Regions from separate parts of the Streptomyces sp. NPDC006368 genome, predicted to be linked through region 4. Evidence: riboswitches for the same ligand, from Rfam matches in the RefSeq annotation. Region 4 holds a riboswitch; each other region holds the start of a gene.
The links. A riboswitch is a leader RNA that binds a small molecule or an ion and turns the genes downstream of it on or off. The one in region 4 is predicted to bind cobalamin.

Region 1 (5,599 bases), on a different contig from region 4:
CGGGCCGCCCGCCCCTCGGAGGGCCGTGACGGATCCGGAACGCCGGACACCACGACGCCCGCGTCAGTTCACCTTCCGTTCACTCAGGTTGCTTACGTTCGCCGAGCCACTGACGTCGAACGATTGCCTGGGTAAATGGAACACATCACGCTGCTGCTCGCCATTGTGGTCGTGACAGCTCTAGTGTTCGATTTCACGAACGGTTTCCACGACACCGCCAACGCGATGGCGACGACCATCTCGACCGGCGCGATGAAGCCCAAGACGGCGGTGGCCATGTCCGCCGTGCTCAACCTGGTCGGCGCCTTCCTGTCCGTCGAGGTCGCCAAGACGATCTCCAGCGGACTGGTCAACGAGGACGGCATCCAACCCGAAGTGATCTTCGCGGCGCTCGTCGGCGCCATCCTCTGGAATCTGCTGACCTGGCTGGTCGGCCTGCCGTCCAGCTCCTCCCACGCCCTCATGGGCGGCCTGATCGGCGCGACCATCGCCTCGGTCGGCCTGTCCGGCGTCAACGGCGGCGTCGTCGTCACCAAGGTCCTCATCCCGGCCATCGCCGCGCCGCTGGTCGCCGGCCTCGCCGCGATGCTCGCCGCCCGCCTGACCTACAAGGCCGGCGCGCACGTCCACGAGAAGACCGGCCGCAAGGGCTTCCGCGCCGGTCAGATCACCTCCGCCGGTCTGGTCTCCCTCGCCCACGGCACCAACGACGCCCAGAAGACGATGGGCATCATCACCCTGGCGCTGGTCGCCGCCGGCGCCCTCGCCCCCGGCTCGAACCCGCCGGTCTGGGTGATCGTCTCCGCCGGTCTGGCCATCGCGCTCGGCACCTACCTGGGCGGCTGGCGCATCATCCGCACCATGGGCAAGGGCCTCACCGACCTCCAGCCGCAGCAGGGCTTCGCCGCCCAGACCAGCGCGGCGGCCGTCATCCTCGCCTCGTCCAACCTGGGCTTCTCGCTCTCCACGACGCACTCCTGCTCCGGCGCCGTGATGGGCGCGGGCCTCGGCCGCAAGGGCGGCGTGGTCCGCTGGTCCACCGCCACCCGGATGTTCGTCGCGTGGGGTCTGACCCTGCCCGCCGCCGGTCTGGTCGCCGCCGCCTCGGAGTTCGTGACCAAGCAGGGCGACTGGGGCGTCGCCGTCGTCGCGGTCTTCCTCGTCACCTCCTGCGCCGCGATCTGGTTCATCTCCCGCCGCCAGGTCGTCGACCACACCAACGTCAACGAGGTGGAGACCGACGCCGAGCCCGCGGGCGTCGTGACCACCGCCATCGCGGCCGTCACCCCGCCGCCGGCCGGCACCGTCACGGCCACCTCCGACGACCTCAAGGCCACCATCCCGGCTCCGGTCGGCGAGGCCACCCCGGTGGCCGCCGGCTCGGCGTCCACCACCCAGGCTCCCGCCGCCACGGTGTAAGGAAAGAACAGCATGAAGATCGACTGGGCAGCTCTCGGCTCCGTCTTCGGTGTCAGCCTCCTGGCCACCGTCGCACTGGTGGGCCTGTTCACCCTCGGCATCATCGGCCTCTCCAAGCAGGAGACGGCCTCGGCGAGTGGGGGCACCGCGGTCATGGCCCGCACCGGCGCCTACGCGTGCTTCGCGCTGTGCGCCGCGGCGGTGGCGTACGGAATCTTCCTGATCGTCACCTGACCCCGGCACGTCCACGGCGCCCCCGGAACGGTTCTCCGCTCCGGGGGCGCCGTCGTGCGCACCGGCGTGCCGGGCGTGCGCCGTGTGTGTCTCGGCACACCCTCCCTCCGCAGGTCAACGGCGAGTTGACGGGCGTTCGCGGGGCGTGGTGGACTGCCGGGGCCATTACGGCGGCAGGAGAGAGGAAGCCGGTGAGAATCCGGCGCGGTCCCGCCACTGTGAGTCCGGCCCCGGCCGGATGAGTCAGGAACTTTCGCCGCCGGTCACGTCGAGCCAGGGCGCGGACCCTGAGTGAGGACATTGCGCCATGTCAGGCTGCCTTCCCGCTGCGTCGAGAGCCGTACGTCCCCGAGGTCTGCGAACCGTGTCGGCCTGCTGATCCGATGCGTAGCGACCATGTCTTCGCCTGTGGCGCCGCCGCCGGGCTCGCCGCCGACCTCCTCCTCGCCGACCCCCGCCGCGGGCATCCCGTGGCCGCCTTCGGCCGCGCCGCGGGGTGCGTGGAGGGCGTGCTGTGGCGCGACCACCGCGCGTGGGGCGCGCTGCACGCCCTGGTGTGCGCCGGGGGTGCGGCCGGTGCGGCGGCGCTCGCGGCCCGGGCGGTACGCGGACGGCGCGCCGCCTCCGTCGCGCTGACCGCCGCCTCCGTCTGGGCCGTCGTCGGCGGTACCACGCTGGGCCGCGAGGCCCGCGCCATCGGCGGCGCGCTCGCGGCGGGCGACCTGGAGGTCGCCCGGGAGCGGCTGCCTCATCTGTGCGGGCGCGACCCGCAGTCCCTGGACGGACCCGGCATCGCCCGCGCGGTCGTCGAGTCCGTCGCCGAGAACACCTCCGACGCCGTGGTCGGCGCGCTCGTGTGGGGCGCGATCGGCGGCGTCCCCGGCCTCGTCGCCTTCCGGGCGGTGAACACCCTGGACGCGATGGTCGGTCACAAGTCGCCGCGCCACCGCCGCTTCGGCTGGGCCTCGGCCCGGCTCGACGACCTGGCCGGCTGGCCCGGCGCCCGCCTCACGGCCGCCCTGGCGGCGGTGGCGGGCGAGGACACCCGCGGCGCGGTACGGGCCTGGCGCGCCGACGCCGCGAAGCACCCGAGCCCCAACGCGGGGCCCGTGGAGGCGTCCTTCGCGGGCGCCCTGGGCGTACGGCTCGGGGGCACCCTGTCGTACGGCGGGCGCGTCGAACACCGGCCCGTCCTCAACGCGGGGGGCCGGGCCGTCGAGGTGGCGGACATCGAGCGCGCGGCGCGGCTGTCGCGCCGGGTGACCGCCCTCACGCTCGCGGTGTGCGTGGGTGGGCGACTGGTCCTGGGGGCCGTGAAGGCCGGGAAGCGGAGGCGTACATGAGGGGTGGGGGGCTGCTCGTCGCGGGCACCACGTCCGACGCGGGCAAGAGCGTCGTCACGGCCGGCATCTGCCGCTGGCTGGTGCGGCAGGGTGTGAAGGTCGCGCCGTTCAAGGGACAGAACATGTCCCTCAACTCGTTCGTGACGCGCGAGGGCGCGGAGATCGGTCGCGCCCAGGCCATGCAGGCGCAGGCTGCGCGGGTCGAGCCGACCGCGCTGATGAACCCGGTGCTGCTCAAGCCGGGCGGCGACCGGTCCAGCCAGGTCGTGCTCATGGGCAAGCCGGTGGGCGAGCTGAGCGCGCGCGGCTACCACGGCGGCCGGCAGCAGGCGCTGCTGGGCACGGTCGTCGAGTGCCTGCAGGAGCTGCGCGACACGTACGACGCGGTGATCTGCGAGGGCGCGGGCAGCCCGGCGGAGATCAACCTGCGCCGCAACGACATCGTCAACATGGGCATCGCGCGGGCCGCGCGCTTCCCCGTCGTCGTGGTCGGCGACATCGACCGGGGCGGGGTGTTCGCCCAGTTCTTCGGGACGACGGCGCTGCTGGCGCCCGAGGACCAGGACCTGATCGCGGGCTACCTGGTCAACAAGTTCCGCGGTGACGTGACGCTGCTGGAACCGGGGCTGGACATGCTGCTCGGCCTGACCGGCCGCCGCACCTTCGGTGTCCTGCCGTACGCGCACGGCCTCGGCATCGACGAGGAGGACGGCCTGCGGGTGTCCCTGCGGGGTGCCGTACGGGAGTCGGTCGTCGCGCCGCCGGTCGGCGAGGACGTGCTGCGCGTCGCCGTCTGCGCCGTACCGCTGATGTCGAACTTCACCGACGTGGACGCGCTGGCCGCCGAGCCGGGTGTCGTGGTGCGGTTCGTCGACCGGCCGGAGGAGCTCGCCGACGCCGACCTGGTCGTCCTGCCCGGCACGCGCGGGACGGTGAAGGCGCTGGCGTGGCTGCGCGAGCGGGGCCTGGCGGACGCGATCGCCCGGCGGGCCGCCGAAGGCCGTCCCGTGCTGGGCATCTGCGGCGGCTTCCAGGCGCTGGGCGAGCACATCCATGACGACGTCGAGTCCCGGGCCGGTGCGGTCGACGGGCTCGGACTGCTGCCGGTACGGGTGCGGTTCGCGCCCGGGAAGACCCTCGCGCGGCCGGTCGGCGAGGCCCTCGGTGAGCCGGTCGAGGGGTACGAGATCCACCACGGCGTCGCGGACGTACGGGGCGGGGAGACGTTCTTCTCCGATGACGCGGGACGCAGCCTGGACGGCTGCCGCGTCGGGGCCGTCTGGGGCACGCACTGGCACGGCTCGCTGGAGAGCGACGGCTTCCGGCGGGCGTTCCTGCGGGAGGTCGCCGCGGCGGCCGGCCGGCGCTTCGTCCCGGCGCCCGACACGTCGTTCGGCGCGCTGCGCGAGGAGCAGCTGGACCGGCTCGGCGACCTGATCGAGGAGCACGCGGACACCGGCGCGCTCTGGAAGCTCATCGAGCAGGGCCCCCCGTCAGGACTTCCCTTCATCGCACCCGGAGCGCCTTCATGAGCACTGCCCCCCATTACCCCTTCACCGCGATCGTCGGCATGGACGACCTGCGGCTCGGGCTGCTGCTGAACGCGGTGTCCCCGGCTGTCGGCGGCGTCCTCGTACGCGGTGAGAAGGGCACCGCGAAGTCGACGGCGGTGCGTGCCCTCGCGGCGCTCATGCCCGACGTCGAGGTCGTCGCGGGCTGCCGCTTCTCGTGCCCGCCCGACTCCCCCGATCCGGCGTGTCCGGACGGGCCGCACGAGGCGGCGCCGGGTGTCGCGCGCCCGGCCCGCATGGTCGAGCTCCCCGTCGGCGCGTCCGAGGACCGGCTCGTGGGCGCCCTGGACATCGAGCGGGCCCTCGCGGACGGGGTGAAGGCGTTCGAGCCGGGTCTGCTGGCGGACGCGCACCGCGGGGTGCTGTACGTGGACGAGGTCAACCTGCTCCATGACCACCTGGTGGACCTCCTGCTGGACGCCGCCGCCATGGGCGCCTCCTACGTCGAGCGGGAGGGCGTCTCCGTACGGCATGCCGCCCGGTTCCTGCTCGTCGGGACGATGAACCCGGAGGAGGGCGAGCTGCGGCCGCAGTTGCTGGACCGGTTCGGGCTCACCGTGGAGGTCGCGGCCTCCCGTGACCCCGGGCAGCGGGTCGAGGTGGTGCGGCGCAGGCTGGCGTACGACGACGATCCGGCCGCGTTCGCGGAGCGGTGGGCCGGCGAGGAGGCGGCGCTGCGGGAGCGGATCGTGGCCGCGCGGGCGCTGCTGCCGACGGTACGGCTGGGGGACGACGCGCTGCGGCAGATCGCCGCCACGTGCGCGGCGTTCGAGGTGGACGGCATGCGCGCCGACATCGTGATGGCCCGCACGGCGACGGCGCTGGCCGCCTGGGCGGGGCGTGCGGAGGTCACCGTGGAGGACGTGCGGCAGGCCGCGCTGCTGGCCCTGCCGCACCGGCGCAGGCGCAACCCCTTCGACGCGCCGGGGCTCGACGAGGACAAGCTGGACGAGACGCTGGAGGAGTTCGGGGGCGGCGACGACGAGCCGGACCCGGGCCCGGGCGACGGTCCCGGGGGCGGCGGCGGTGTGC
Region 2 (5,599 bases), on a different contig from region 4:
GACGGCGACGGTCACCTCGTCCGGGTCGTAGCCGGTGTTGAAGACCTTCAGGGTGAAGGCGCCCGCGCGGGGCAGGTCGCACCAGCCCGCGCCCCAGGTGTCGTCGTGGCAGTCCAGCTGCGTCTCGCCGTCGAAGACCTGGGTGAAGGTGTTGTTGTGCTGGTCGTCGTGGACGACGCGGTGCATGCCGGGCTTCTCGGCGGTGACGGTGAAACAGGCCGTCCCGTCGGAGCCGAGCGACGCCTTGCCGACCGCGGTGCCCGGGTCGTCGAAGGGGGCGAGCGGCAGGGCGGGACAGTCCCCGGCCGCCGGCTCATCGGTGGAGTCCGGCGCCGGGGCGGCGGCGGAGGCCGGTTCGTTCGTCGTGGGCGGAGCCGTGGTGGCCGCCGGCTCGGGTCCGGCGGTGGCGGTGGCGGCCGGCGTGGCCGTGGAGCCGTCGGTGGTCGTCGCCCACGCCGCGCCCGTGGGCAGCAGCGTCGTCAGCACGACCGACAGCGCGAGCAGCAGTGCGGTGTACGGCGCGGGTCTCGCGCCCGTACACGGGTGGTGAGGCATGTCCGGTCCCCCCGGAGCGGTTCAGATGATGGGCGCGCTCCGGCCTGGACGGCGGCGCGACGCTGCGTCACGGCGAGCGCCGGACGCGAGGAGAGCCCACGCACGCGGGTACGCGGGCGTACGCGACATGACGTGTGCACGGACACAATACGCACACGTTTCCGGCCAGGCACCCGAGTATCCGCCACGGGGAGCGGTGACTCCGGAAAGCCCCTTCGTCAGCCCGCGTCGCCGCCGGGACCCGACTACGCCGCCGGGACCCGACTACGCCTCCCGGACCCGACTACGCCTCCGGGTACCTCCGCGGCGTCCACGCCACCCGCTCGCCGTTCCCGCGGCGTACCGCCCGGGTCTGCGAGGAGCCGATCAGCAGCAGGGTGCGCATGTCGACCTCGGCGGGGTCGAGGTCCACGAGGGCGAGGACGCGGACCGACTCCTCGGGGCCGCCCACGTCACGGGCGACGACCACCGGGGTGTCCGGGGCGCGGTGTTCCAGCAGCAGCTCGCGCGCCTTGGCGACCTGCCAGGTACGGCTGCGCGAGCCCGGGTTGTACAGGGCGAGGACCAGGTCGGCCGCGGCGGCGGCGTGCAGCCGCTCGGCGATGACCTCCCAGGGCTTGAGCCGGTCGGACAGGGAGATCGTCGCGTAGTCGTGGCCCAGCGGGGCGCCCGCCTTCGCCGCCGCCGCGTTCGCCGCCGTCACGCCGGGCAGGACGCGCACCGGGACGTCGAGGTACGGGTCCCGGGAGGCGACCTCCAGGACCGCCGTGGCCATCGCGAAGACGCCGGGGTCGCCGCCCGACACCACCGCCACGCGCCGCCCCCGCCGCGCCAGGTCCAGGGCGAACTCGGCCCGCTCCGACTCGACCTTGTTGTCCGAGCCGTGCCGCTCCTGACCGGGGCGTACCGGCACCCGGTCCAGGTACGTGGTGTAGCCGACCAGGTCGGTCGCCGACGCGAGGGCGCCGCGCGTCTCCGGGGTCAGCCACAGCGGACCGGCCGGGCCGGTGCCGACGACCACGACCTCGCCCGTCTCCGGAAGCGCGGGGTCCTCGTCGATCCGGGAGGGAAGCACCGCCACCGAGAAGTAGGGGACCGTGTCCTCGTCGATGTCGGCGAGCGCACCGGTGCGCTCGCCGTCCATCGTGGCGCGCTCGACGTACCGCGCGTCCTGGAGGCGGCCGGCCCGCTCCAGCGCCCGGCGCACCGTGGGGAAGGTACGGCCGAGCTTCATCACCACGGCGGAGTCGGTGGACGCCAGACGGGCGGTCAGCTCCTCCTCGGGCAGCGTGCCGGGAATGATCGTGAGGACTTCCTCCGCCTCGCACAGCGGCTTGCCCAGGCGCGCCGCGGACGCGCTCACGGAGGTGACCCCGGGGATGACCTCGGTCGGGTAGCGGTGCGCCAGACGCTTGTGCATGTGCTGGTACGAGCCGTAGAAGAGAGGGTCCCCCTCGGCCAGCACGGCCACGGTGCGCCCGGCGTCGAGGTGGGCGGCCAGGCGGGCCGACGCCTCCTCGTAGAAGTCGTTCAGCGCGCCCCGGTAGCCGCCCGGGTGGTCCGTCGTCTCGACGGTGAGCGGGTACATCAGGCGCTCTTCGATGTGGTCCTCGCGGATGTGCGCCGCCGCGATCGAGCGCGCGATCGAACGGCCGTGGCGGGCGCAGTGGTACGCCACGACGTCCGCCGACGCGATGACCTCCACCGCCCGCACCGTCATCAGGGAGGGGTCGCCGGGGCCGAGCCCCACTCCGTACAGCTTGCCGCTCATGCCTGGATCTCCGCCTCGTGCGCGATGGCGTTGACCGCCGCCGCGGCCATGGCGCTGCCGCCGCGCCGGCCGCGTACCACCAGGTGGTCGAGGTCCGGGAACGCCGCCAGGGCGTCCTTGGACTCGGCCGCGCCGATGAAGCCGACCGGGATGCCGATGACGGCCGCCGGGCGCGGTGCGCCCGCCGCGACCATCTCCAGGAGGTGGAAGAGCGCGGTGGGGGCGTTGCCTATGGCGACGACCGACCCTTCGAGGCGGTCGCGCCACAGCTCCAGCGCGGCGGCGCTGCGCGTGGTGCCCAGTTCGGCGGCGAGCGCCGGCACGGACGGGTCGGAGAGCGTGCAGATCACGTCGTTGTCGGCGGGCAGCCGCTTGCGGGTGACGCCGCTCGCGACCATCTGCGCGTCGCACAGGACCGGCGCCCCGGCGCGCAGCGCCTCGCGGGCGCGGGCGACGACCCGCGGGGTGTAGGCGAGGTCGCGGACGAGGTCGACCATGCCGCAGGCGTGGATCATGCGCACGGCGACCTGGCCGACGTCGGCCGGCAGGCCCGCGAGATCCGCCTCGGCGCGGATCGTGGCAAAGGACTGGCGGTAGATCTCCGCCCCGTCCTTCTCGTAGTCAAACACTCTGCTCTCGCTCATCTCTTCGTACGGTCACGAGTCACGGTCACGGATTCACGGTCACCGGTTCACGGTCACGGATTCACGGTCACGGGTTCACGGTCACTGGGTGCGCGTACGGTCCGCGCGGCACGGTTCACGCGTCGCGCGTCACGGTCGTCACCTCGTAGTCGCCGCCGGCGGTCGCCACCGCGTCCACCCACGCCCCCTGCGGATGGCCGCACCGGCGCGCGCAGCCCGACCAGTGCACCGGCAGCCCCGGACTCCCGGCGAGCGGGCGCGCGTCCGCCCGCACGTCGGAGAGCGACTTCGCGCAGCCGGGGCGGCCCGTGCACGCGGTCACCCCCACCCAGGGGGAGTCGGCGCGGGTGAGGAACCCGGCCGCGTCCAGCTCCGCCAGCCGCGCCTCGGCCGCCGCCCGGTCCGGGAAGCCCGGCAGCACGAAGCCGCGCCACGGGGTGACCCGAACCTCGTCGGCGGGGAGCAGCGCGCGGAACCGGTCCGTCGTCACGCGCCCGAGCCGGGCCAGGACGGAGACGGTGCGGTCGTCGAGGACGCCCGGCGGGGTGGGCCCGCCGGGCGGGAGCGCGGCGTCCGGTACGGGTTCGGCCGTGAGGGCCGCCCGCCGCAGGTGTTCCGTCACGTCCACGTCCTGCCCCGGTGGCAGCTCCCGCACCCGCCACGCGCCGGTGCCCGCATCCCGGGCCGCCGCGAGGAACGCCTCCGCCGCCGCCAGCGCGGCGCGCGGCGCGTCGGCGGCGGCGACGCGGTACGTCCGGTCCGCGACCCGGAGCAGGGCGCCGCCGTCCGGGGTTGCGAGCAAGGTCACATCGGCGGCGAGCGCCGCCGCGTCCCCGCGCCCGTCGTCGACGGCGAAGAGGAACCGGCCCGACAGCCCCGTCGTCCAGTCCGCGCCGCACAACAGCTCGTCCAGCCGCCGGGCCCAGGCCAGCACGTCCGCCCCGGCGAGCGGTGAGACGACCATGTTCCGTACCCGCTCGTGCCGTTCGGACGCGGGCAGCAGTCCGGCCGCCCGCAGCAGTTCGGCGAGGCCGGCTCCACACCCCTCCCCGAGCCCCCGCAGCTCGATGTTGCCCCGCGAGGTGAGGGAGAGGTGCCCGTCGCCCAGGCGGTCCGCCGCGTCGGCCAGCACCGTTACCTGACGCGGCGTCAGTACACCGGTGGGGACGCGGAGTCGGGCCAGCGCCCCGTCGTCGGCCCGGTGCAGCCGCAGCGCACCGGGGCAGGCGTCACCGCGGTCCCGGACACGGTCCTGTATGTGTGCTTCACCCCGGTCCTGGGGTTTTGGTGAGCTGGGCGGCATGGCGGCGAGCATACGCGCAGCCTCTACTATGCAGACGGCACAGGGTCCCAGGGCCCTAGGGAGGAAGCCCGGTGAGATTCCGGCGCGGTCCCGCCACTGTGAGTCCGGGCGGAAACCGGACGAGTCAGGAACTCCCGCCGTCCTACGACCACCCGGGGCGCGGACACCCCGAGGAAGGCCTGCGCACGCCATGACGCACGCGACCACGCCCGAGGCGACGCCCGCCCCGGCCCCCGCGGCCACGATCCTGCTGCTGTCGCACTCCGACACCGACCTGCTCAGCGCCCGCGCGGCCGGCGGCCCCGTCGCGTACCGGTTCGCCAACCCCGCCCGCACCACGCTCGAAGACCTCCCCGGCCTCCTCGACGGCGCCGACCTCGTCGTCGTCCGTCTCCTCGGCGGCATCCGCGCCTGGGAGGAGGGCCTGGACGTACTGCGCGAGACGGGCAAGCCGCTCGTCGTCCTCACCGGCGAACAGGCCCCCGACGCCCAGCTCATGGAGACGTCCACCGTCCCGATCGGCATCGCGGCCGAGGCGCACGCCTACCTCGCCCACGGCGGCCCGGCCAACCTGGAGCAGCTCGCCCGCTTCCTGTCCGACACCGTCCTGCTCACCGGCCACGGCTTCGAGCCCCCGGCCGCCGCCCCCACCTGGGGCCCCCTGGAGCGCGACCGGAAGAACACCACCGGCCCGGTGGTCGCCGTGCTGTACTACCGCGCCCACCACATGAGCGGGAACACCGCCTTCGTCCACACCCTGTGCGACGCCATCGAGGACGCCGGCGCGCGGGCCCTGCCGCTGTACGTGGCGTCCCTGCGGGCACCCGAGCCGGAGCTGCTCGACCAGCTCGGCGGCGCCGACGCCGTCATCACCACCGTCCTGGCCGCCGGCGGCACCAAGCCCGCCGAGGCCCAGGCCGGCGGGGACGAGGAAGCCTGGGACGCGGGGGCGCTCGCCGCCCTGGACGTACCGGTCCTCCAGGCCCTGTGCCTGACCGGCTCGCGCTCCGCGTGGGAGGAGAACGACGAGGGTCTCTCCCCGCTCGACGCCGCCAGCCAGGTCGCCGTCCCCGAGTTCGACGGCCGCCTCATCACCGTCCCGTTCTCCTTCAAGGAGATCGACGCCGACGGCCTCCCGGCGTACGTCGCCGACGCCGAGCGCGCCGCCCGCGTCGCCGGGATCGCCGTACGCCACGCCCGGCTGCGCCACATCCCGAACGCCGACAAGCGCCTGGCGCTCGTCCTGTCCGCGTACCCGACGAAGCACTCCCGCATCGGCAACGCCGTCGGCCTCGACACCCCCGCCTCCGCCGTCGCGCTGCTGCG
Region 3 (5,599 bases), on a different contig from region 4:
GCGCAGCCGCAGCCGGCCGCTCGCGCATCGCAGGCCGCCGCTCAGCAGCCGCAGCATCGTCGTCTTGCCGCTGCCGTTGCGGCCCAGCAGGGCGATCGCACGCCCCTCCGGTACGGCGAAGTCGATGCCCGACAGCACGGCGGGGCCGTCCTCGTACGCGTATCCCGCACCGATGAGTTCCACGACGGCGTCACGATTCACGGCAGGAACCTTTCGAGTACGAGGGTGAGGGCGACGAGCCCCGTGAGCAGCGCCCCGGTCAGACCCAGGAACCGCCGGTCCACCGCGGCCCCGGGCACCAGCACGCGCAGCGTGCCGTCGTAACCGCGCCCGGCCAGCCCCGTCTGGAGCCGCGCCGCCCGGTCGAAGGCGCGCACGAACGCCGTCGCGCCCAGGCCCGCCAGCGACCGCCAGGTGGCCGCCCGGCTCGTCAGCCCCAGCCGCGCCGCCTGCGCCTGTCGGATCCGCCGCACCGCGTCCAGCAGCAGGAAGGCGATCCGGTACATCACGAGCGCCACGTCGACGACCGGCGCGGGCACCCCTGCCCGTACGAGGCGCGGCAGCACGTCGGAGACCGGCGTCGTGAAGGCGAACAGCAGCACCCCGAGCGAGGCCGCCGACGTCCGCAGCAGCAACTGCCCCGCCTGCGCCGGCCCGTCCGGCGCGAGCGTCACGAAGCCGCCCGCCCCGCCCACCTGGAACAGCAGCGGAACCGCGCCCGTCACACAGAACCCGAGCGGGACGCGCCACGCCCGCCACAGCTGCCGCGGCGCGACGTCCGCCGGGCCGAGCAGGACGGCCAGGGAGGCGCCGGCCACCAGCACCGCGCCGGGCCACGGCGGCAGGCACACCGCCAGGAGCGTCAGGCCGAAGCCCAGCACCGCCTTCTCACACGGGTGACGGCGGCGCCAGCGACTGCTGTGCGCCGCCACATCGATGGGCAGCATCCGCGGCTACTCGCCGCGGCCGGGGTCCCGCGCGCCGGCGAGCGCCCGCTCCTCGCCCTGCCGGCGTCCCCGGCGCAGACCGAAGTAGTACGCCAGCACGCCGGCACCCAGCGCGGCCTGCAGGGAGAACAGCGCCGACTCGATCTCACCCGAGGGCGGCTCGTACAGCGGGCTGAACCACGGCTTGTAGTCGGGGTGCGTCTCGGTGATCGCCGTCTCGGCCTGGGCGTCGGCCCCGGTGAACGGCTCCTCCTTGTGGTCGCCCATCCCCAGCGCCAGCGGCAGGACGGCCAGCGCCACGACGACCAGAAGCAGCAGCGCGTTGATCCTGGCGTTACGGCTCATCACGCCACGGCCTCCTTCTTCTCGCCCTTGCGGCCGCCCCGGAGGAGCACCCCGAGCCGGGTCAGTTCACCCTTGCTGGACTGGATCAGCAGCCGCATCACCAGGACCGTGAGCAGGCCCTCGCTGACCGCCAGCGGCACCTGCGTGACCGCGAAGATGGAGCCGAACTTGCCCAGCGCCCCGAGGAAACCGCTGCTCGGGTCGGGGAAGGCCAGCGCCAGCTGCACGCTGGTGACGCAGTACGTGGACAGGTCGGCCACGAACGCCCCGAAGAACACGCTCACCATCAGCGGTACTCCGAAGCGGCGCAGCAGCCAGTACACGCCGAAGCCGGCCCAGGGGCCGACGACCGCCATGGAGAAGGCGTTGGCGCCCAGCGTGGTCAGCCCCCCGTGCGCCAGCAAAAGAGCCTGGAACAGCAGCGTGATGGTGCCGAGCACCGCCATGATCGGCGGCCGGAACAGAATCGCGCCCAGGCCCGTGCCGGTCGGATGCGAGCAGCTGCCCGTCACCGACGGCAGTTTCAGGGCGGAAAGGACGAAGGTGAAGGCACCGGACGCGCCGAGCAGAAGAGTCGACTCGGGATGGGCCTTGACCTCCCGGCTCAGGGCCCGCACACCGTGGACGACGAAGGGGGCGGCCGCGACGCTCCAGGCGGCCGCGTGAGCAGGGGGCAGATAGCCCTCGGCGATATGCATGACGGGGAGACCCTCTCCAGCACCTCGTGGATGGACAACGCGCCCTGGCCGGTCTCCTGGCTGACGGGTCATGCCGCCGCGACTCCGCCTTCCCGGACACCGCGGTCTCCCGCGGCGTTCCAGTGGCTTCCCGAAGGATGGAGCCGGACTTCCCGATCACAGTGGCGAGGGCCGCACCGGTACCGCACCGGTTTCCCGTACACCAAGGCCCTGCGACACTAGTGCGTTGACCAGGTACATCACAACCCGCGCACCGGCGCACCGCCCGGCTCCACCCCGTGGCCGCGCCTCACTCCTTGCGATAGCCGTACGCCTCGGACGCGGCGGCCACCACCGCGTCCAGGTCCCCGCCGGCCGACGCGGTGACCACCGCGGCCACCGCGCCCTCCACGAACGGCGCGTCCACCAGTCGCGTGGCGTCGGGAAGTTCGTCGCCCTCCGCGAGCAGCGCCTTCACCGTCAGTACGGCGCTGCCGAGGTCCACGAGGACGGCCACGCCCGCCCCGCCGTCGACGGAGGCCGCCGCTTCGGCGATGAGCTCGGCGCTGGTACCGAGCCCGCCGTCCGGGGTCCCGCCCGCCGCGGCGACGGGCGCGGTGGGTCCGCCACCCGCCAGGCCCCGGGCCAGTTCGGCGACGGAGGCGGCGACCGCCGCGCTGTGCGAGACCAGCACGATGCCGACCGGCGCGCTCACCGCGTCCCCGCTCACCGGGCCGCCTCCGCCAGTGCCGCGATCAGCAGCGCCGAGGACGTGGCGCCGGGGTCCTGATGCCCGACACTGCGCTCACCGAGGTAGCTGGCCCTGCCCTTGCGGGCCTGCATCGGCACGGTCGCGCGGGCGCCCTCCTCGGCCGCCCGCGCGGCTGCCGCGAACGCCGCCCCGGGCGATCCGGCGGCCGACTCGGCGGGCGGCTCACCGGCGGGCGACCCGCCCTCCTGCCCGTCGGCCGCCGCGCCCATCGCCTCGACGGCCGGCTCCAGCGCGTCCAGCATCGTCTTGTCCCCGGCCTTCGCCCCGCCGAGCCGGGCCACGGCGGCCACACCCCCGCGCAGCGCCTCGGCCAGCTGCCCCGCCGTCACCTCCGGGGAATCACCGAGGGCCTTGCCGGCGCGCCGCAGCAGCGTCCCGTACAGCGGCCCCGACGCGCCGCCCACCGTCGAGATCAGCTGCCGTCCCGCGAGCATGAGCACCGCCCCGGGGGCGGCCGGATCCTCCGTGTCCAGGGTCGCGACCACCGCGGCGAAGCCGCGCTGCAGGTTCGCCCCGTGATCCGCGTCACCGATCGCCGAGTCCAGCTCGGTCAGCCGGTCCGCCTCACGGTCGACGGCCGCTGCCGTCGCCGTCATCCAGCGCCGGAAGAAGTCCGTGTCCAGCGTCACCGCGGTCACCGCCCCCACCGCAGAGCCGCGGTTCGCACCGGGGCGTCCCACAGACGCAGCAGCTCCTCGTCCGCCTGGCACAGGGTGACCGAGCAGCCGGCCATGTCCAGTGACGTCACATAGTTGCCGACGAGCGTACGGGCCACCGGTACGCCCCGCTCGCCCAGCACCCGGTGCACCTCGGCGTTGAACCCGTACAGCTCCAGCAGGGGAGTCGCGCCCATTCCGTTGACCAGCACGAGCACCGGTCCGCCCGGCCGCAGATCCTCCAGTACCGCGTCCACCGCGACGTCGGCGATCTCCCCCGACGTCATCATGGGCCGCCGCTCCCGCCCGGGCTCACCGTGGATGCCGATGCCCAACTCCAGTTCGCCCGGCGGCAGGTCGAACGTCGGACTTCCCTTCGCGGGGGTGGTGACCGCGCTCAGAGCGACCCCGAAACTGCGCGAACTCGCGTTGACCCGCCGGGCGATCGCCTCCACCCGCTCCAGCGGCGCGCCCTCCTCGGCCGCCGCGCCCGCGATCTTCTCCACGAACAGCGTGGCCCCGGTGCCGCGCCGCCCCGCGGTGTACGTACTGTCCGCCACGGCCACATCGTCGTCGACCAGCACCCTGGCGACCTGCACGCCCTCGTCCTCGGCGAGCTCCGCGGCCATCTCGAAGTTCAGGACGTCCCCGGTGTAGTTCTTGACGACGAACAGCACCCCCTGGCCGCTGTCCACGGCGGCGGCCGCCCGCACCATCTGGTCCGGCACGGGGCTGGTGAACACCTCACCGGGACAGGCCGCCGTCAGCATCCCGGGCCCCACGAACCCGGCGTGCAACGGCTCATGTCCCGAACCGCCGCCGGAGACCAGCGCCACTTTCCCGGCGACGGGAGCGTCCCGCCGTACGACGATCCGGTGCTCCACATCGACGGTGAGTTCGGGATGCGCCGCCGCGAGCCCGCGCAGGGCGTCGGCGACGACGGTCTCGGGGACATTGATGAGCATTCTCAACGTATCTCCCAGCAGGTATTTCGAGGAGCCCTGAACAGGGTTTTCACGACCGGGCTGATGGGGCGTCAGGTGCTGTCGGTGGCGTGGTGGTCGGTCGGCCAGGGTTCAGTATCGGGGTAGCGGCGGCCGTGTGCATGCCCCCTTGGTCGCGTGTTCTGTGTCCGACGCGTCGAGGGCGGGGGCACGGCCCGGGTGGCGCCCCGCCATGCTCACCGCCAGGGCCTGACCGCGATCGGAGCGTGGCCGGGGCGGCGGCCCGTCGCTTGGCGCCCTCGGGACCCTGGGGACCCTCGGGCCCGTCGGCAGACGAGGAGCCGGTCGGCCGGGGCCGGCATGAACCGCAACCGGTGGGGCACTCGCAGCCGCGTCGTCGTCATGCCCCCGGACCGCCTGCCGCCCGCGATCCGCTCCGCCGGGACCCGCCGTGCGGTGTCTCCCGGGGTGATCTCCCGTACGGTCCCGGTCGAAGCTCCGGCCAGGAGGAACCGTTATGAATCGGATTCTGCTCACCGGGTGGTTCAGCTTCCTCCATGGCGAGGTCACGGCCGGGGACGAACTGGCCCTGCGGCGGGTGGAGAGCCTGCTGGACCGTGAGGGGCTGCCGTACGACACCGTGTGGAGTCCGGCGTACCGACCGCGGGAGCTCCATCTCGAAGCCGTCTCCCCGGGCAGGTACGGGACCTTGGTGTTCATCTGCGGACCGCTGCACGGCCCGGACATCGAGCGGCTGCACGACCGGTTCGCCCACTGCCTGCGTATCGCCGTGGGCACGAGCGTGGTGGAGCCCGGGGCTCCGGCGGTGACCGGCTTCCACCACGTCCTGGCCCGCAGCGGTGGCCTCGGACCACCGGTGGTCGACCTCGCCGCCTCGGCGGCCACCACGGGCCGGCCGCCCGTGGCCGGCGTCATCCTCACGCAGGGGCAGAGGGAGTACGGCCTCCGCCGTCGGCACGGCGCGATCACCGACGCCCTCCAGGGCTGGCTGTCGGAGAGGGACATCGCGCGGATCCCGCTCGACACGCGGCTGGCCAACCGGGACCCGCAGCACTTCGACACGCCGGAGCAGTTGATGGCCGCGCTGTCGCGGCTCGACGCCGTGATCACCAACCGGTTGCACGGGCTGCTGCTGGCGCTCCGCGCGGGCACCCCCGTTCTCGCGGTGGATCCCGTGCGGGGTGGCGCCAAGGTGACCGCGCAGGCCCGGGCCTGCCAGTGGCCCGCCGTCGTACCG
Region 4 (5,599 bases):
CGCCCTCTTCATGGGCGTCTACCTGCGGGTGCTGCGGCCCGGCAAGGTCACCGAGGTGTCGGTCATCGGTGTCGCGCTGCTGTTGCTCGCCATCGTCGCGGGCGGCTGGGTCGCGGAGTCCTCCCTCGCCGACACCTTCACGCTGGAGCCGGGCACGCTGGTCATCTGGATGATCGTGTACGGCTTCCTCGCCTCCGTCCTGCCGGTGTGGATGCTGCTCGCGCCGCGCGACTACCTCTCGACCTTCATGAAGGTCGGCACGATCGTGCTGCTCGCCATCGGTGTCTTCGTCGCCCTGCCGACCCTGAAGATGCCGGCCGTCACCGATTTCGCGAGCCGCGGCGACGGCCCGGTCTTCGCCGGCTCGATGTTCCCGTTCGTCTTCATCACCATCGCGTGCGGCGCGCTCTCCGGCTTCCACTCCCTGGTCTCCTCGGGCACCACCCCGAAGATGGTCCAGAAGGAGACGCAGATCCGGATGATCGGGTACGGGGCGATGCTCACCGAGTCCTTCGTCGCCGTCATGGCGATGATCACGGCCTGCATCATCGACCCGGGCCTCTACTTCGCGATCAACTCCCCCGCGGGCGTCGTCGGGACGACCGTGCAGTCCGCGTCCGAAGCGGTGACGAACTTCGGCTTCACCGTCTCGCCCGAGCTGCTGACGAAGGCCGCGGCGGACGTCGAGGAGGCCTCGCTGCTGTCCCGGACCGGCGGCGCGCCGACCTTCGCCCTCGGAATGTCGGAGATCTTCTCCGCGGTCGTCGGCGGTACCGCCATGAAGGCGTTCTGGTACCACTTCGCCATCATGTTCGAGGCGCTGTTCATCCTCACGACGGTGGACGCCGGCACCCGCGTGGGCCGCTTCATGCTCCAGGACATGCTGGGCAACGTCCACAAGCCCTTCAGGCAGGTCAGCTGGAAGCCGGGCGTCTGGTTCGCGAGCGCGGTCGTCGTCGGCGGCTGGGGCTACTTCCTCTGGGTCGGCGTGCACGACCCGCTGGGCGGCATCAACCAGCTGTTCCCGCTGTTCGGCATCGCCAACCAGCTGCTGGCCGCCGTGGCCCTGGCCGTCTGCACCACGCTGCTGGTCAAGTCGGGCCGCCTGAAGTGGGCGTGGGTCACCGCGGTCCCGCTCGCCTGGGACGTGGCGGTGACGCTCACCGCCAGCTGGCAGAAGATCTTCTCGGCGGACCCGCGGGTGGGCTTCTTCGCCCAGCGGGACAAGTACCAGGCGGGCATCGACTCCGGGCAGGTGCTGCCCCCCGCGAAGTCGATGGACGACATGCACACCGTCGTCACCAACTCCACGGTCGACGGCGTCCTTTCCGCCCTCTTCGCCCTCCTCATCATCGTGGTGATCGCGGACGCGGGGCGGGTCTGCTTCAAGGCGGTCACCGACCCGGCCGGCGTGAAGCTCTCCGAGGTTCCGTACACCGAGTCGAAGCTGGTCGCCCCGGCCGGGCTGTTCCCCACGGCGGAGGAGAAGGCCGAGCTGGTGGCGGCCGGGGTCGGCCCCGAGGGCGGCATCCGCAAGGACGGCATCCGCACGGACGGCGGCACCGGTGACGAGGTGCCGGCCGGGACCGGCTCGGCGTGAGGCCGTCCGTGGCCGCGCGGCCGGGGAACCGGCTGCGACGCGCGGTGGCCTGGGTCCGCTGGTACGTGCGCGAGGTGTCCGGCGAGACGGTGTACGACAAGTACGTCGCCCACGCCCGCTCCCGCGACCCCGAGGCCGAGGTCCTGACCCGGCGCGAGTTCGAACGCAGGCGCACCGACGCGCGGGAGGCGGACCCGCGCGACGGGTTCCGCTGCTGCTAGGGAGTGTCTGCAAAGGTGCGTCGTCCGACCGCCAGGCAGACGGAGCTTTGCCGACACGGCTTAGGGACGCCCCTGGGCGAGTGACCGAACGACGGGCCGCCGTAATTCCGGAGACGGAAATACGGCGGCCCGTCGCCGTGCGCGTCCACACTCGGACCATGGACATCACGATCAGAGCGGTACGGCCGGAGGAGCACGGCACGCTGGGCGAGGTCACCGCCCAGGCGTACCTCGGAGACGGGCTGCTGGCCTTCGGCGACAGCGATGAGTACCTGATCGAGCTGCGGGACGTGGCCCGGCGGGCCGCCGAGGCGGAGGTGCTGGTGGCCGTCGGCCAGGCGGAGGGGACGGAACGGGTGCTGGGCGGTGTCACGTTCGCCCGGGCCGGCCGGCCGTGGGCCGAGCTCGCGCGGGACGGCGAGGCGGAGATCCGGATGCTCGCGGTGGCGAGGGAGGCGCGGCGGCGCGGCGCCGGGGAGGCGCTCGTACGGGCGTGCGCGGACCGGGCCCGGGCGACGGAGGGATGCCGGCGGCTGGTGCTCTCCTCGCAGCAGGCGATGCACGCCGCACACCGCGTGTACGAGCGGCTCGGGTTCGTCCGCACGCCGGAGCGGGACTGGCGGCCGATCCCCGGCGTCACGCTCCACACGTACGCGCTCGCGCTCTGACTTGTGTCCGCCGACACAAGATGTGGGGGGTGGTCCACGGGCCGCCCCCCACATGTATGCTCATCTCGCTGTCGCCGCAGGGGAATCCGGTGCGAATCCGGAACTGTCCCGCAACGGTGTATTGGTCTGCCTTTGCGCACCCATGAGTCCGAAGACCTGCCGACGGTGCGTCCGGCCATCCGGCCCGGGCGCCGAGACGTCCGGGCCTCGCGGAATGGGCCGGTGGACGCGGTGCGTGCGCCCCTGTGCCCGGGCGCGTCCCCGCTCCCCCGCCCCGCCCGCCGGTGGCCCCGAGCCGAGCGAGGGAGAGCCCCCACGTGACCATCGCGCCAGCCGATCCGGCCACAGCCAGGGACGCGGAGACCGATGGACCCGGGACCGTGCTGCTGCGGGTCCTGACGGACCTCACCGCCGATCTGCCCGACACCGACCCCGGCCGGGTCGCCGCCGCCGCGCTGCGCGGCCGGCACGCCGGGTCGGACGAGGCGGAGCTGCGGGAGCTCGCCACCGAGGCCGCCGCCGGGCTGATCTCCGAGGACCCGGCGTACTCACGGCTCGCGGCCCGGCTGCTGACCCGGACCATCGCCGAGGAGGCGGCGGGCCAGGGAGCGGTGTCGTTCTCGGCGTCGGTGGCCGTCGGTCACCGGGAGGGCCTGATCGCGGACCGTACGGCCGCGTTCGTACGGCTCCACGCTCCCCGGATGGACGCGCTGATCGACCCCGCCGGTGACGACCGGTTCGGCTACTTCGGGCTGCGGACGCTGTACTCCCGCTACCTGCTGCGGCACCCGATCACCCGCAAGGTCATCGAGACGCCGCAGCACTTCATGCTGCGCGTGGCCGCCGGGCTGGCGGAGGACGACAGCGTGCGGGCACTGGAGGAAGTGGCGGCGCTCTACGGCCTGATGAGCCGGCTCGACTACCTGCCGTCCTCGCCGACGCTGTTCAACTCCGGTACCCGCCACCCGCAGATGTCGTCCTGCTACCTGCTGGACTCGCCGCTGGACGAGCTGGACTCGATCTACGACCGCTACCACCAGGTCGCGCGCCTGTCCAAGCACGCGGGCGGCATCGGCCTGTCGTACTCGCGCGTCCGCGCCCGGGGTTCGCTGATCCGTGGCACCAACGGCCACTCCAACGGCATCGTGCCGTTCCTGAAGACGCTGGACGCCTCGGTGGCGGCCGTGAACCAGGGCGGGCGGCGCAAGGGCGCGGCGGCCGTGTACCTGGAGACGTGGCACGCGGACATCGAGGAGTTCCTGGAGCTGCGCGACAACACGGGCGAGGACGCGCGGCGTACGCACAACCTGAACCTGGCGCACTGGATCCCGGACGAGTTCATGCGCCGGGTCAACGCCGACGCCGAGTGGTCGCTGTTCTCGCCGGCCGACGTGCCGGAGCTGGTCGACCTGTGGGGCGAGGAGTTCGACGCCGCGTACCGCGCCGCCGAGGCCAGGGGCCTGGCCCGCAAGACCATGCCGGCGCGTGACCTGTACGGCCGGATGATGCGGACGCTGGCCCAGACCGGCAACGGCTGGATGACGTTCAAGGACGCCTCCAACCGTACGGCCAACCAGACCGCCGAGCCGGGCCACACGGTCCACTCCTCGAACCTGTGCACCGAGATCCTGGAGGTCACGGACGACGGTGAGACGGCCGTGTGCAACCTGGGTTCGGTGAACCTCGGCGCGTTCGTGGCCGGCGGGGACATCGACTGGGAGCGGCTCGACGAGACGGTCCGTACGGCGGTGACGTTCCTCGACCGGGTCGTCGACATCAACTTCTACCCGACCGAGCAGGCCGGGCGGTCGAACGCCAAGTGGCGCCCGGTGGGCCTGGGCGCGATGGGCCTGCAGGACGTCTTCTTCCAGCTGAAGCTGCCGTTCGACTCCCCCGAGGCGCGTGCCCTGTCGACGCGTATCGCCGAGCGGATCATGCTGGCGGCGTACGAGGCGTCGGCCGACCTCGCCGAGCGCAACGGCCCGCTGCCGGCCTGGGAGAAGACCCGGACGGCGCGCGGGGTGCTCCACCCCGACCACTACGACGTGGAGCTGAACTGGCCGGAGCGGTGGGCGGCCCTGCGCTCCCGCATCGCCGAGGTCGGCATGCGCAACTCCCTGCTCCTCGCCATCGCGCCGACCGCGACGATCGCCTCGATCGCGGGCGTGTACGAGTGCATCGAGCCGCAGGTCTCCAACCTGTTCAAGCGCGAGACGCTGTCGGGCGAGTTCCTCCAGGTCAACTCCTACCTGGTGGCCGAGCTGAAGCGGCTCGGCGTGTGGGACGCGCAGACCCGCGAGGCGCTGCGCGAGTCCAGCGGCTCGGTGCAGGGCTTCACCTGGATCCCGGCCGAGGTGCGCGAGCTGTACCGGACGGCGTGGGAGATCCCGCAGCGCGGCCTGATCGACATGGCGGCGGCGCGGACGCCGTTCCTGGACCAGTCGCAGTCGCTGAACCTGTTCCTGGAGACGCCGACCATCGGCAAGCTGTCGTCGATGTACGCGTACGCCTGGAAGCAGGGGCTGAAGACGACGTACTACCTGCGTTCGCGCCCGGCGACCCGGATCGCCCGCGCCGCCCAGGCGTCCGCCCCCGTACCCGCCCAGCAGGTGTCCGAGCCCGACGCCGTCGCCTGCTCCCTGGAAAACCCCGAGTCCTGCGAGGCCTGCCAGTAATGAGCTCCACCGAGAAGAACCTGCTCGACCCGGGCTTCGAGCTGACCCTGCGTCCGATGCGCTACCCGGACTTCTACGAGCGCTACCGGGACGCCATCAAGAACACCTGGACCGTGGAGGAGGTCGACCTCCACTCCGACGTGGCCGACCTCGCCAGGCTCACCCCGGGTGAGCAGCACCTGATCGGCCGGCTGGTCGCGTTCTTCGCGACGGGCGACTCGATCGTCGCGAACAACCTGGTCCTTACGCTCTACAAGCACATCAACTCGCCCGAGGCGCGGCTGTACCTGTCGCGGCAGCTGTTCGAGGAGGCCGTGCACGTCCAGTTCTATCTGACGCTGCTCGACACCTACCTGCCCGACCCGGAGGACCGCGCGGCGGCGTTCGACGCCGTGGAGAACATCCCGTCCATCCGCGAGAAGGCGCGGTTCTGCT

Region 1: another riboswitch for cobalamin. It lies ahead of ABZZ38_RS04770 (cobalamin biosynthesis protein); the one in region 4 lies ahead of ABZZ38_RS16735 (ribonucleoside-diphosphate reductase subunit alpha).
Region 2: another riboswitch for cobalamin. It lies ahead of cobN (cobaltochelatase subunit CobN); the one in region 4 lies ahead of ABZZ38_RS16735 (ribonucleoside-diphosphate reductase subunit alpha).
Region 3: another riboswitch for cobalamin. It lies ahead of ABZZ38_RS16420 (energy-coupling factor ABC transporter permease); the one in region 4 lies ahead of ABZZ38_RS16735 (ribonucleoside-diphosphate reductase subunit alpha).

Annotation. Positions count from the first base shown of each region.
Region 1 is NZ_JBEXQK010000003.1:273,304-278,902, reverse strand. It holds gene ABZZ38_RS04780 (inorganic phosphate transporter) at 136-1,419, shown strand; gene ABZZ38_RS04775 (hypothetical protein) at 1,432-1,653, shown strand; cobalamin riboswitch at 1,794-1,928, shown strand; gene ABZZ38_RS04770 (cobalamin biosynthesis protein) at 2,037-2,996, shown strand; gene ABZZ38_RS04765 (cobyric acid synthase) at 2,993-4,528, shown strand; gene ABZZ38_RS04760 (putative cobaltochelatase) at 4,525-5,599, shown strand, end outside.
Region 2 is NZ_JBEXQK010000002.1:211,102-216,700, reverse strand. It holds gene ABZZ38_RS02850 (IPT/TIG domain-containing protein) at 1-555, opposite strand, end outside; gene ABZZ38_RS02845 (precorrin-2 C(20)-methyltransferase) at 839-2,326, opposite strand; gene ABZZ38_RS02840 (precorrin-8X methylmutase) at 2,323-2,970, opposite strand; gene ABZZ38_RS02835 (cobalamin biosynthesis protein CobG) at 3,086-4,273, opposite strand; cobalamin riboswitch at 4,292-4,430, shown strand; gene cobN (cobaltochelatase subunit CobN) at 4,464-5,599, shown strand, end outside.
Region 3 is NZ_JBEXQK010000018.1:109,285-114,883, forward strand. It holds gene ABZZ38_RS16405 (ATP-binding cassette domain-containing protein) at 1-201, opposite strand, end outside; gene cbiQ (cobalt ECF transporter T component CbiQ) at 198-947, opposite strand; gene ABZZ38_RS16415 (energy-coupling factor ABC transporter substrate-binding protein) at 954-1,292, opposite strand; gene ABZZ38_RS16420 (energy-coupling factor ABC transporter permease) at 1,292-1,990, opposite strand; cobalamin riboswitch at 2,019-2,240, opposite strand; gene dhaM (dihydroxyacetone kinase phosphoryl donor subunit DhaM) at 2,280-2,699, opposite strand; gene dhaL (dihydroxyacetone kinase subunit DhaL) at 2,696-3,337, opposite strand; gene dhaK (dihydroxyacetone kinase subunit DhaK) at 3,376-4,368, opposite strand; gene ABZZ38_RS16440 (polysaccharide pyruvyl transferase family protein) at 4,859-5,599, shown strand, end outside.
Region 4 is NZ_JBEXQK010000019.1:52,013-57,611, forward strand. It holds gene ABZZ38_RS16720 (carbon starvation CstA family protein) at 1-1,600, shown strand, start outside; gene ABZZ38_RS16725 (YbdD/YjiX family protein) at 1,597-1,821, shown strand; gene ABZZ38_RS16730 (GNAT family N-acetyltransferase) at 1,980-2,489, shown strand; cobalamin riboswitch at 2,503-2,668, shown strand; gene ABZZ38_RS16735 (ribonucleoside-diphosphate reductase subunit alpha) at 2,807-5,164, shown strand; gene ABZZ38_RS16740 (ribonucleotide-diphosphate reductase subunit beta) at 5,164-5,599, shown strand, end outside.